DNA from 2 places in the Plantibacter sp. H53 genome. Region 2 is predicted to be linked to the other one. Evidence: predicted binding sites of a transcription regulator. Region 2 holds the regulator's gene; the other holds the start of a gene.
What was found. Region 2 encodes HspR, which represses chaperone genes until heat shock. Its sites were predicted from a motif close to AAGTTGAGTCNNNNNGACTCAACTT; they were not measured.
Positions count from the first base shown of each region.

Region 1: A4X17_RS09915 (ATP-dependent Clp protease ATP-binding subunit) is a predicted target of HspR. The motif match lies at 1,509-1,533, and genes of this name have one in related genera.

Region 1 is NZ_LWCT01000016.1:742-6,327, reverse strand. Features, by position in the region: gene A4X17_RS09915 (ATP-dependent Clp protease ATP-binding subunit) at 1-1,488, opposite strand, end outside; gene A4X17_RS09910 (siderophore-interacting protein) at 1,611-2,561, shown strand; gene A4X17_RS09905 (iron chelate uptake ABC transporter family permease subunit) at 2,566-3,636, shown strand; gene A4X17_RS09900 (iron chelate uptake ABC transporter family permease subunit) at 3,633-4,676, shown strand; gene A4X17_RS09895 (ABC transporter ATP-binding protein) at 4,678-5,481, shown strand.
Region 2 is NZ_LWCT01000051.1:123,186-128,771, forward strand. Features, by position in the region: gene dnaK (molecular chaperone DnaK) at 1-617, shown strand, start outside; gene A4X17_RS18705 (nucleotide exchange factor GrpE) at 620-1,294, shown strand; gene A4X17_RS18710 (DnaJ C-terminal domain-containing protein) at 1,297-2,298, shown strand; gene A4X17_RS18715 (heat shock protein transcriptional repressor HspR) at 2,329-2,745, shown strand; gene A4X17_RS18720 (hypothetical protein) at 2,827-3,468, shown strand; gene A4X17_RS18725 (methyltransferase) at 3,508-4,707, shown strand; gene A4X17_RS18730 (DUF817 domain-containing protein) at 4,901-5,586, shown strand, end outside.

The sequences.
Region 1 (5,586 bases), on a different contig from region 2:
GCCGTATTCGGACATGTCGATGCGGACCATGGCCTTCTCGTCGTCGAAGAGGAACTCGGCGAGCGCCTTCGCCAGCTCGGTCTTACCGACGCCGGTGGGGCCGAGGAACATGAAGGAGCCGGTCGGACGGTCGGGATCGGAGATGCCGGCCCGGGTGCGCCGGACGGCGTCGGACACGGCGGCGACCGCACGGTGCTGCCCGATGAGTCGACGGGACAGTTCCTGCTCGAGGTACAGCAGTTTCTCCGTCTCGCCCTGCAACAGGCGACCGACGGGGATGCCGGTCCACGCGGCGATGACGGCGGCGATGTCCTCGGCGGTCACCTGGTCGTTGACCATCCGGGGTTCGCCGTCGGTGTCCTGCTCGGCCGACTCCGCGAGCGCGAGTTCGCGTTCGAGCTGCGGGATGTCGGCGTAGAGCAGCTTGGACGCCTGTTCGAGCTTGCCTTCGCGCTGGGCGCGTTCGGCCTTGCTCCGGGCGGCGTCGAGCTGCTTCTTGAGGTCGCCGACCCGGTTGAGGCTCGCACGCTCGCGCTCCCAGCGCGCCTGCAGTTCACCGAGCGCGGCCTGGCGGGTCGCGAGGTCCTCCCGGAGGCGGGCGAGGCGCTCCTTGGAGGCGTCGTCCTTCTCCTTCTTGAGGGCGAGCTCCTCGAGCTTCAAACGGTCGACGCTGCGTCGGAGCTCGTCGATCTCGACGGGGGCCGAGTCGATCTCCATGCGCAACCGGCTGGCAGCCTCGTCGATGAGGTCGATCGCCTTGTCGGGCAACTGCCGCGACGTGATGTAGCGGTCGGACAGGGCTGCCGCCGCGACGAGCGCGTTGTCGGCGATGGCCACCTTGTGGTGCGCCTCGTACCGCTCCTTGAGGCCGCGGAGGATGGCCACCGTGTCCTCGACGCTCGGCTCCCCCACGAACACCTGCTGGAAGCGACGCTCCATGGCGGCGTCCTTCTCGATGAACTCGCGGTACTCGTCGAGCGTGGTCGCGCCGATCAGCCGCAGCTCGCCGCGGGCGAGCATGGGCTTCAGCATGTTGGCCGCCGCGACGGACCCCTCGCCGCCGCCGGCACCCATGAGGACGTGGAGCTCGTCGATGAAGGTGATGATCTGTCCGTCGGACTCGTCGATCTCCTTGAGCACGGCCTTGAGGCGTTCCTCGAACTGCCCGCGGTACATGGCGCCGGCCACGAGCGCCGAAAGGTCGAGGGAGATGAGCTGCTTGCCCTTGAGGCTCTCGGCGACGTCGCCCGCGACGATGCGCTGGGCGAGGCCTTCGACGACGGCGGTCTTGCCGACGCCGGGCTCGCCGATGAGGACGGGGTTGTTCTTGGTGCGCCGCGTGAGCACCTGGCTCACGCGGCGGATCTCGGCGTCGCGGCCGATGACCGGATCGAGCTTGCCGGAGGCGGCGATCTCGGTCAGGTTGACGCCGTACTGCTCGAGCGCGCTGCGCTGGTCCTCTTGCTGAGGCGTCTGGCCTGCTGGCATGGGTACGGTCTCCTGTTCAAAACTTGAGTGAATCTGACTCAAGTTTACCACCGCCACCCCCCGCCGACAAGGTGCGATCGGCGGGTGACCTTCAGTGCATCGAAGGGTAGGCTTACCTATCGATGCCTCGCCTCAGTGAACAGACCCCCGACTCGATCTTCATCCTCCTCGCAGCCGTCGTCCGGCGCATCGAGCAGGTGAGCCCGAGCTATCGGCGCTTCACGTTCACGGGCCCCGAGGTCCAGCACATCGCGGACAACCGTCACGACCAGCGCATCAAGCTGCTCTTCCCGCTGCCCGAGACCGGTTTCGACGAGCTGCCGATGCACGACGACTGGTACCAGGCCTGGCGGCTGCTGCCCAACGACAAGCGTCACCCGATGCGCACGTACACGATCCGCGAGGTCCGGCCCGAGCTCGCCGAGTTCGACGTCGACATCGCCCTGCACGGCCGCGTCGGCCCCGCGTCCACCTGGGCGATGGACGCGAAGGTCGGCGACGAGCTCGTCGTCAACGTCCCGAACGCCCGGTCGGCCGTCCCGGCCGGCGGCATCGACTGGCATGCGCCGGCCACCGTCGACCAGGTGCTCCTCGCCGGCGATGAGACGGCCCTGCCCGGGATCGCCGGGATCCTCGAGCGCCTGCCGAGCACCGCGCGCGGGATCGCCGTCGTCGAGCTGCCGCACGAGGACGACATCGCCGCCCTGTCCACGAAGCCCGACGGGATCGAGGTCGTCGTCCTCCCCCGCGGCGACCAGCCCGTGGGCACCCTGCTCATCCCCGAGGTCGAGCGCATCGCGAGCCGCCTCGCGCCGAGCGTCGACACCGCCACGATCGCCACGCAGCCGGCACTCGAGGACGTCGACGTCGACACCGAGCTGCTCTGGGAAGCGCCGGTCAACGCGACCGGAGGCCCCGTCCTCGAGAGCGCACCGCTCTACGCGTGGCTCGCCGGAGAGGCGTCGGCCATCAAGACGCTCCGCCGACACCTCGTCTCCGGGTGCGGCGTCGACCGCAAGTCGGTCGCGTTCATGGGCTACTGGCGACACGGCAAGGCCGAAGACAACCGATGAGCCGGTGAGCGCCGACCTCGACAGCCTGCGGCTCCCGACCGCGGCCGCCCGCGCACGAGAGGCGTCGACCGGCATCGCCCGATCGACCGCCTCGCGCTGGCTCCTCCTCGTCGCAGCGCTCGTCGTGCTCGCCACAATCGCCGTCGGCAGCCTCTTCATCGGCTCGGGGACCATCAGTGCCGCCGAGGTGTGGCGGGCACTCTCGCTGGGCGGCGACGACACCAATGCGATCCTCGTCACCGGGTTCCGGGTGCCGCGCATGCTCCTGGCCATCGGCGTCGGAGCGGCGCTCGGCCTCGCCGGAGCGATGATGCAGGCCGTCACGCGGAACCCGCTCGCCGACCCCGGCATCCTCGGCGTCAACGCCGGGGCGTACTTCGCGGTCGTGCTCGCCGTCGCCATCGCCGGCACCGCCGACCTGAGCTCGTACGTGTGGTGGTCCTTCGCCGGCGCCGGCCTCGCCTCCGTCATCGTGTACGTGATCGGCTCCCGGGGCCGCGCCGGGGCGACCCCGGTCCGCCTCGTGCTCGCCGGCGTCGCGCTCTCCGCAGCGCTGCAGGGGGTGACCTTCGCCATCACGATCCGCAACCCCGACATCTTCGACAAGATCCGCTTCTGGCAGGCTGGATCACTGCAGAACCGCCAGATGGACGTGTTCCTCGGGGTGTCGCCGTTCCTCATCGTCGGAGTCGTCCTCGCGCTCGTCGTCTCGCGGTCACTCAACGCCGTCGCCCTCGGAGACGACCTCGCGACCTCCCTCGGCACGAAGGTGCTCCGGACGCGGGTGCTCTCGGTGGTCGCGATCACCCTGTTGTGCGGTTCGGCCACCGCGGCGGCCGGGCCGATCGCCTTCCTCGGACTCATGTCGCCCTACCTCGCCCGCGCCATCGTCGGACCGGACCAGCGCTGGGTGCTCCCGTTCACGATGGTGTTCGCGCCGATCATCTTCCTGCTGTCCGACCTCGTCGGGCGGGTCGCCGTCCCCGGCGAGATGCCGGTGGGGATCGTCACGGCGTTCGTGGGTGCCCCGCTCCTCATCGTGCTCATCCGCCGTTCGAAGGCGCAGGGGCTGTGACCGCGGTCGCCGAACCGGGCCGGCGCACCGTGCGGGTCGGTCGGGTCAGCTGGGTGGTCCACCGGCGCGAGCTGGTCGTCGTCGGCGCCCTGGTCGCCGTCGTCGTCGAGGTCGGCGCCTTCGCGCTCACCCAGGGCGAGTACCGCATCCCGCTCGACAAGCTGCTCGCCGCGTTCACCGGCACGGGCTCGGAGAGCGTTCTCCGCATCGTCTTGGAGTGGCGCCTGCCGCGGGTCGTGATCGCCGTCGTCGGCGGGATCGCGCTCGGGCTCTCCGGCGCGATCTTCCAGTCGATCACCCGGAACCCGCTCGGCAGTCCCGACATCATCGGCTTCAACTCCGGCGCGTTCACCGGCGCGCTCATCGTCACGCTCGTCGTCGGCGGGAACTATGCGGCGACGGTGTCCGGTGCGTTGATCGGCGGGCTCGCGACGGCCCTCGTCGTCTATCTCCTCGCGTGGTCTCGGGGCGTCCAGGGCTTCCGGCTCATCGTGATCGGCATCGCGATCAGTGCCGTCCTCAACGCGTTCAACGACTACCTGCAGCTGCGGGCGGACCTCAACGCCGCCATCGCGGCCGCGAGCTGGAGCATGGGTTCGCTCGCCGACCTCGGGTGGCAGGACGTCGTGCCCATGACGATCGCGGTCGCGGTCCTCGTCCCCCTCCTCGCGCTCATGTCCCGCCGACTCGGCATGCTGGAGTTCGGCGACGACATCGCGAGCGCCCTGGGCATCCCGGTCGAGCGCACGCGGCTGCTGCTGCTCGTGATCGGCGTCGCGCTCACCGCGACCGTCACCGCGGTCGCCGGCCCGATCATCTTCGTCGCCCTCGCCGCACCCCAACTCGCCCGGCGACTGACGAAGTCCGCCGGCATCACCCTCGTCCCCTCGGCCGCCATGGGCGCGGCGTTGCTCCTCGTGAGTGACGTCGTGGCTCAGCGGATCATCGCCCCGGCCGCCCTGCCGGTCGGTGCGGTGACCGTGACCCTCGGTGGCATCTACCTCATCGCCCTGCTCATCACGCAGGCGGGAAAGCGCTGACATGAAGACCGACAGCCCCACCACCAGACTCGCCGGGACAGGCCTCCGCGTCGGCTACGACCAGCGGACCATCATCCACGAGCTGGACATCGCGATCCCCGACGACTCGTTCACGGTCATCGTCGGGCCGAACGCCTGTGGCAAATCGACGCTCCTGCGTGCCCTCGCCCGGCTGCTGAAGCCGACCCAGGGGCACGTCGTGCTCGACGGTCAGGAGATCACGCGCTACCCGTCGAAGGAGGTCGCGAAACGCATCGGGCTGCTGCCGCAGACGTCGATCGCGCCCGACGGCATCTCGGTGATCGATCTCGTGTCGCGCGGCAGGTACCCTCACCAGTCGATCCTCCGACGCTGGTCGGCGGCCGATGAAGCGGCGGTGCTCGCGGCGATGGAGGCGACGAACGTCACCGAGCTGTCCGGTCGCCTCGTCGACGAACTGTCCGGCGGCCAGCGCCAGCGGGTGTGGGTGGCGATGGCCCTTGCTCAGGAGACGCCGTTGCTGCTGCTCGACGAGCCGACGACCTTCCTCGACATCACGCATCAGGTGGAGCTGCTCGACCTCTTCACGCGGCTCAACCAGGAGGGTGGTCGCACCCTCGTCGCGGTCCTGCACGACCTCAACCAGGCGGCGCGGTACGCGACGCACCTGATCGCGATGCGGGACGGACACGTGGTCGCGCAGGGTGCGCCGGCGGACATCGTGACGGCCGAGCTCGTCGAGGAGGTCTTCGGGCTCCGCTGCCGGATTATCAACGACCCCGAGTCGCACACGCCGCTCGTCATCCCGTTGATGGGCGCGCACTGACCCGTGGTGCTGGGAGGCGTCAGCGCGGTGCGCTGGCGTGAGCGCGGGTTTGTTGGCGTGGGCGCGGGTTTGCCGGGCCCGTCAGCGCGGTGCGCTGGCGCGAGC
Region 2 (5,586 bases):
AGGTCTTCCAGGGCGAGCGCGAGTTCACCCGCGACAACAAGAACCTCGGCACCTTCGAGCTGACCGGCATCGCGCCGGCTCCGCGCGGTGTGCCGCAGGTCGAGGTCACCTTCGACATCGACGCCAACGGCATCGTGCACGTGTCCGCCAAGGACAAGGGCACCGGCAAGGAGCAGTCGATGACCATCACCGGTGGCTCGTCCCTCGGCAAGGAGGACATCGAGCGCATGGTCCGCGAGGCCGAGGAGCACGCTGCGGACGACAAGGCCCGCCGCGAGCAGGCCGAGGTCCGCAACAGCGCCGAGCAGCTCGCCTACTCGATCGACAAGCTCATCAAGGAGAACGACGACAAGCTGCCCGAGGACGTCAAGACCGACGTCCAGGCCGATGTCGACGCCCTGAAGAGCGCGCTCGCCGGTGAGGACGAGGACGCGGTGAAGACCGCGTTCGACAAGCTCAACGAGAGCCAGGTCAAGCTCGGCGAGGCGATCTACGCCCAGGCGCAGGCCTCCGAGTCCGCCGCAGGAACCGAGGCCCCGGCTGAGGAGGCGACCTCCGATGAGGACGTCGTCGACGCCGAGGTCGTCGAGGACGAAGACGACAAGGACAAGAAGTAACCATGACTGACGAGAACCAGAACCAGAACCAGGACGATCCCATCATTCGCGACAAGCGACGGATCGACCCGGAGACCGGCGAGGTTCGTCAGCCTGGCACCGAGGGGGTTGACGCCGACGCGTCGGCCCCCTCGGGCGCACCTGCCGAATCCGCCGACGCCGACGCACCGGCCGCCGACGACGAGCTGACCGTCGAGGACATCCTCAACGCGGCTCCCGAGGAGCCCGTTCAGGGCGGCGACCTCTCCCCGGCCGAGCAGCTCGCTGCAGAACGCCTCGGCGACCTGCAGCGCGTCACGGCCGAGTACGCGAACTACCGGAAGCGCACCGAGGCCGGCCGTGAGGTGGAGCGCGAGCGCACCACCGGCGAGGTCGCCAAGGTCCTGCTCCCGGTGCTCGACGACCTCGACCGCGCTGAGAAGCACGGCGACCTCGAGGGTGACGCCCCCTTCACGCAGATCGCGGCCAAGCTCCGCGGCGCTGCCGAGAAGCTCGGGCTGAAGCCGTTCGGAGCGGTCGGCGAGACCTTCGACCCCAACGTGCACGAGGCCATCTTCCAGCAGCCCACGCCGGGCGCCGAGGGCGAGACCGTCCTCGACGTCGTGGAGACCGGGTACCACCTGGGCTCCACCCTGCTGCGCGCCGCGAAGGTGGTCGTCGCGGTCCCGGCGAGCTAGCCATGGCGAGTCAGGACTGGTTCGACAAGGACTTCTACAAGGTCCTCGGCGTCAAGAAGGACGTGACGCCCGCGGAGCTGAAGAAGGTCTACCGGAAGCTGGCCCGGCAGTATCACCCGGACTCCAACCCGGGTGATGCGAAGGCCGAGGCGAAGTTCAAGGAGATCAGCGAGGCCCACTCGGTCCTCGGCGATCCCGAGCAGCGCAAGGAGTACGACGCCGTCCGCGCCATGGGTGGTGGAGCCCGCTTCACCGCTCCGGGTGCCGGCGGCGGCCAGGGCGGCTTCGAGGACGTCTTCGGGTCGATGTTCGGTGGTGGCGGTGGTGGTGGCGGTCGCCAGAGCTACAGCTACCAGCAGGCTCCTCCCGGATACGAGGACATCCTCGGCGGCATGTTCGGCCAGGGTGGCTTCGGCCAGACCACCGGTGGCTTCCGGGGCTACGGCGGACCCACGCCCGGCCGCGACATCACCGCGCACACGACGATCGACTTCATCACGGCCACGCAGGGCGACACCATCTCCCTGCAGACCTCCGAGGGACGCACCATCAAGGTGAAGATCCCGGCGGGCGTGTCGGATGGACAGAAGATCCGCCTGCGCGGCAAGGGGCAGCCGAGTCCGGACGGCGGCGAACCCGGCGATATCGTGGTCACCGTGAGTGTCCGCAAGCATCCCGTGTTCGAACGCGACGGCCTGAACCTCCGTGTCACCGTGCCGGTCACCTTCGTGGAGGCCGCGCTCGGCGCCACGATCGAGGTTCCGACGCTCGGCGGCGACCCCGTCAAGCTGCGGGTCGCCCCCGGTACGCCGAGCGGTCGCGTCCTCCGCGTCAAGGGCCGCGGTGTCGCGACGACGAAGGGCACCGGCGACCTCCTGGCCGTCGTGCAGATCGTCGTGCCGGCGCACCTCGGCGGCGAGGCCAAGGAAGCACTCGAACGGTTCCACGAGCTGGAGCCGAAGGACAACCCCCGCGACGAACTCATCGCTCGGGCTCGGGGCTAGTAACCAGCAGCACACGGAAGGGCAGAGAGCATGGACGAGCATTCGCCGGTCTTCGCGATCGCGATGGCTGCCGAGCTCGCCGGCATGCACCCGCAGACCCTCCGGCAGTACGACCGGCTCGGTCTCGTGTCGCCGACGCGGACCGCCGGGAAGTCGCGCAGGTACTCGATGCGCGACATCGCCCAGCTCCGTGAGGTGTCCAGGCTCAGTGCCGAGGGCGTCAGCCTCGAGGGCATCTCCCGCATCCTGACCCTGGAGAACGAGGTCAGCTCGCTCCAGGGTCGGGTGCGGGAGCTCGAGCACGCGCTCGCCAACGCCCTGCTGCGGACTCCGGGCAACCGGGTGTTCGCCGCAGGCATGGAGGGGAGCGTCGTCCCGATGCGGAGCGGTACCCGCACCCGTCGCCGGACCGAGGTCGTCGTCTGGCGGCCGTCGCTCTCCGAATAGCCGACGAAAGCGCACTCGTGGTCGTCATCCCACATGGATGACGACCACGAGTGCGCTTTCGGGTGCGCGTAGGGTTGGGGCATGAGCGCGCAGCCCGTGGTGACGAAGCCGGACCCGGCGCAGACCGCACCCGCGACGGCCCGGAGGCGGCGCGGCGCCCGGCTGACCGGACTGACCGCCTACCCGCTCATGTACTTCGGTGTCGTCGCCGGCGTGCTTCCGCTGCTGACGCTCGTCGTGATCGGCGCCCCGATCCTCGTCGGCGTCCTGCTCGGTGCGGGCGAGGCCGAATGGGTCGACGGCTTCTCGCGCGTGTTCGGGTTCATCCTGCTCTTCCTCACACCGCCGTTCGGTGCCTGGGTGTGGGGGTACGTCGCGCTCGGGGTCGTCGCCTTCCTCGGTGGCATCGCCCTCAGCCTGCGGATCCTGCGGCGTCACGGCGTGCGTCGCGCAGGAGCCGTCACGCACTGGGGCATGTGGGCCACCGTCCCACTGCAGCTCATCTTCGCGGTCATCAGCCTCGTGATCGTGTTCGGTGCGATCGCGTCCGTCCGCGCCGAGGACGCCAGTGGCCTCGAGACCGTGCGAGCCTTCGGACAAGGCGTCGCCATCGCCACGGTCGTCAACCTCCTCGTCTCCGCCGGGCTCGGTGTCCTCGTCTTCCCGGCCGTCCTCCGAGCCGTGAAGGCGGAGAAGCCGGCTCGACGCGTCCGCAGACGGTGACGCCGTTCCTCGTATCGCCTGGCCGGTTACGCTGAGGGGATGCCCGAGTTCTCATTCGACGCGCTGCGCCGGTTCCCCGATCACGAGGCACCCAACCTCTTCGCCGTCGACGCGACCGATCGGCTCCTGCTCGACGAAGCGGCCGAGGCCCTGGCCGGGCGGGTGCCGACGCCCGGCGAGATCGTCGTCGTCGGCGACGCCTACGGGGCCCTGACCCTCGGCGCCATCGCGCTCCTGGGGGCGACGGACGTCCGGGTCCACCAGGACGCCGCCGTCGGAGAACGTGCCCTCGCAGCCAACGCCGAACGGCTCGGCATCGACGGCGGCTTCCGCAACCTGCCGCTCGGCGAAGAGCTGTTCTCCGGCGCATCGCTCGTCCTCCTCCAGTTGCCCAAGCACCTCGAGGCACTGCACGAGATCGCCGCCGCCGTGGCTCGTTGGAGCGCCGCAGACGTCCGCCTCCTGGCGGGTGGCCGGGTGAAACACCTGACGCCCGCGATGAACGAGGTCCTCGGTCGGAGCTTCTCGACCGTCACCGCGAGCCTCGCCCGGCAGAAGTCCCGGGTGCTCCGCGCCAGCGACCCGGTGACCGCCGCCGTCGAGGGAGAGCGTGACGAGGCCGACACCACGGCCTCGACCGCGCTGCGCACCGAGCACCATGCCGACATCGGCCTGACCATCGCCGCCGCCGGCGCGGCGTTCGCCGGCACGAAGCTCGACATCGGCACCCGCTTCCTGCTCGAGGCGCTGCCGGAGATCGCGCCCGACGCCCGGACGGCCATCGACCTCGGCTGCGGCACCGGCGTCCTCGCGGTGTCGCTCGCCATCGCCCGACCCGAGCTCATGGTCATCGCGACCGACCAGTCCGCCGCAGCGGTCGCCTCGACCACCGCGACCATCGCCGCCAACGACGACGCCGACCGCCGACTGGCCGAGCGCATCACGGTGCTCCGCGACGACGGCCTGTCGATGCAGCCGGACGCGTCAGCCGACCTCATCGTCCTGAACCCGCCCTTCCACAGCGGGACCACCGTGCACACGGGCGTCGCGCACGACCTGTTCGCCGAGGCCGGGCGTGTCCTGCAGCCGGGTGGCACCCTTGCCGTCGTGTGGAACTCGCACCTCGGCTACCGGGCGGCGCTCGAGCGGCTCGTCGGCCCGACGACGCAGCTCGCGCGCAACCAGAAGTTCACGGTGACGATCTCGCGCCCCCGGGCCGCCGGCGGGCCGCGTCCGTAACTCCTGCTGCTTGGACCGCTCGACGAGCACCGGCCGCTCAATCGCCGGCATCGTCGACAGTCCGGACGGGCGTTGCAGGAGTCATGTGCGTCAGGCGGCGTTCCAGAGGCGCTCGATGCGCGACGTCGCAGCCCGCGTCGGGGTGGTCCCGACGTCCCAGGTGCGGCGCCGAGTGTGCCCGTATGCTGGCCCGATGTCCGAGCCGCCCACCCCCGCAGACGGAGCGGGTCGCGACACACGCCGGGTGGACCAGCACGAACTGACCGCGGTCGAGCGCTGGATCGACGACCGGGCCAACCGGCTCCTGCGCGACGCCTCCGACGGTGGTGCGCGGGCGAAAGCCGTCGAGTTCCTCGTCTTCGGGGCGAAACAGGCGTGGGCGTGCATCTTCGGCGCAGCGATGCTCGCCGTGATCGTCGCCGCCCGCCTCTGGTACCCCGACGAGGTCTGGCTCGCCCGGAACGACGCGCTCGTCGTCGCTGCCATCGTCATCCAGGTGGTCATGATCGTCACCAGGCTCGAGACCGGTCGTGAACTCTGGGTGATCGTCCTGTTCCACGTCGTCGGGACGGGTATGGAGCTGTTCAAGACCGGGATCGGGTCGTGGGAGTACGACGGCGGCGGGGTCCTGCACCTCGGCTCCGTGCCGTTGTACACCGGGTTCATGTACGCGGCCGTCGGGTCGTACATGGTCCGCGTGTACCGGCTCTTCGACCTCCGGTTCGACCGCTATCCACGGGTGTGGCTCACGACGATCATCGCCGCTGGCATCTACGTCAACTTCTTCAGCCAGCACTACGTCGTCGATCTGCGATGGGTGCTGCTCGCTGCCGTCCTCGTCGTGTTCGCGCGGACGATGATGCACTTCCGCGTGTTCCG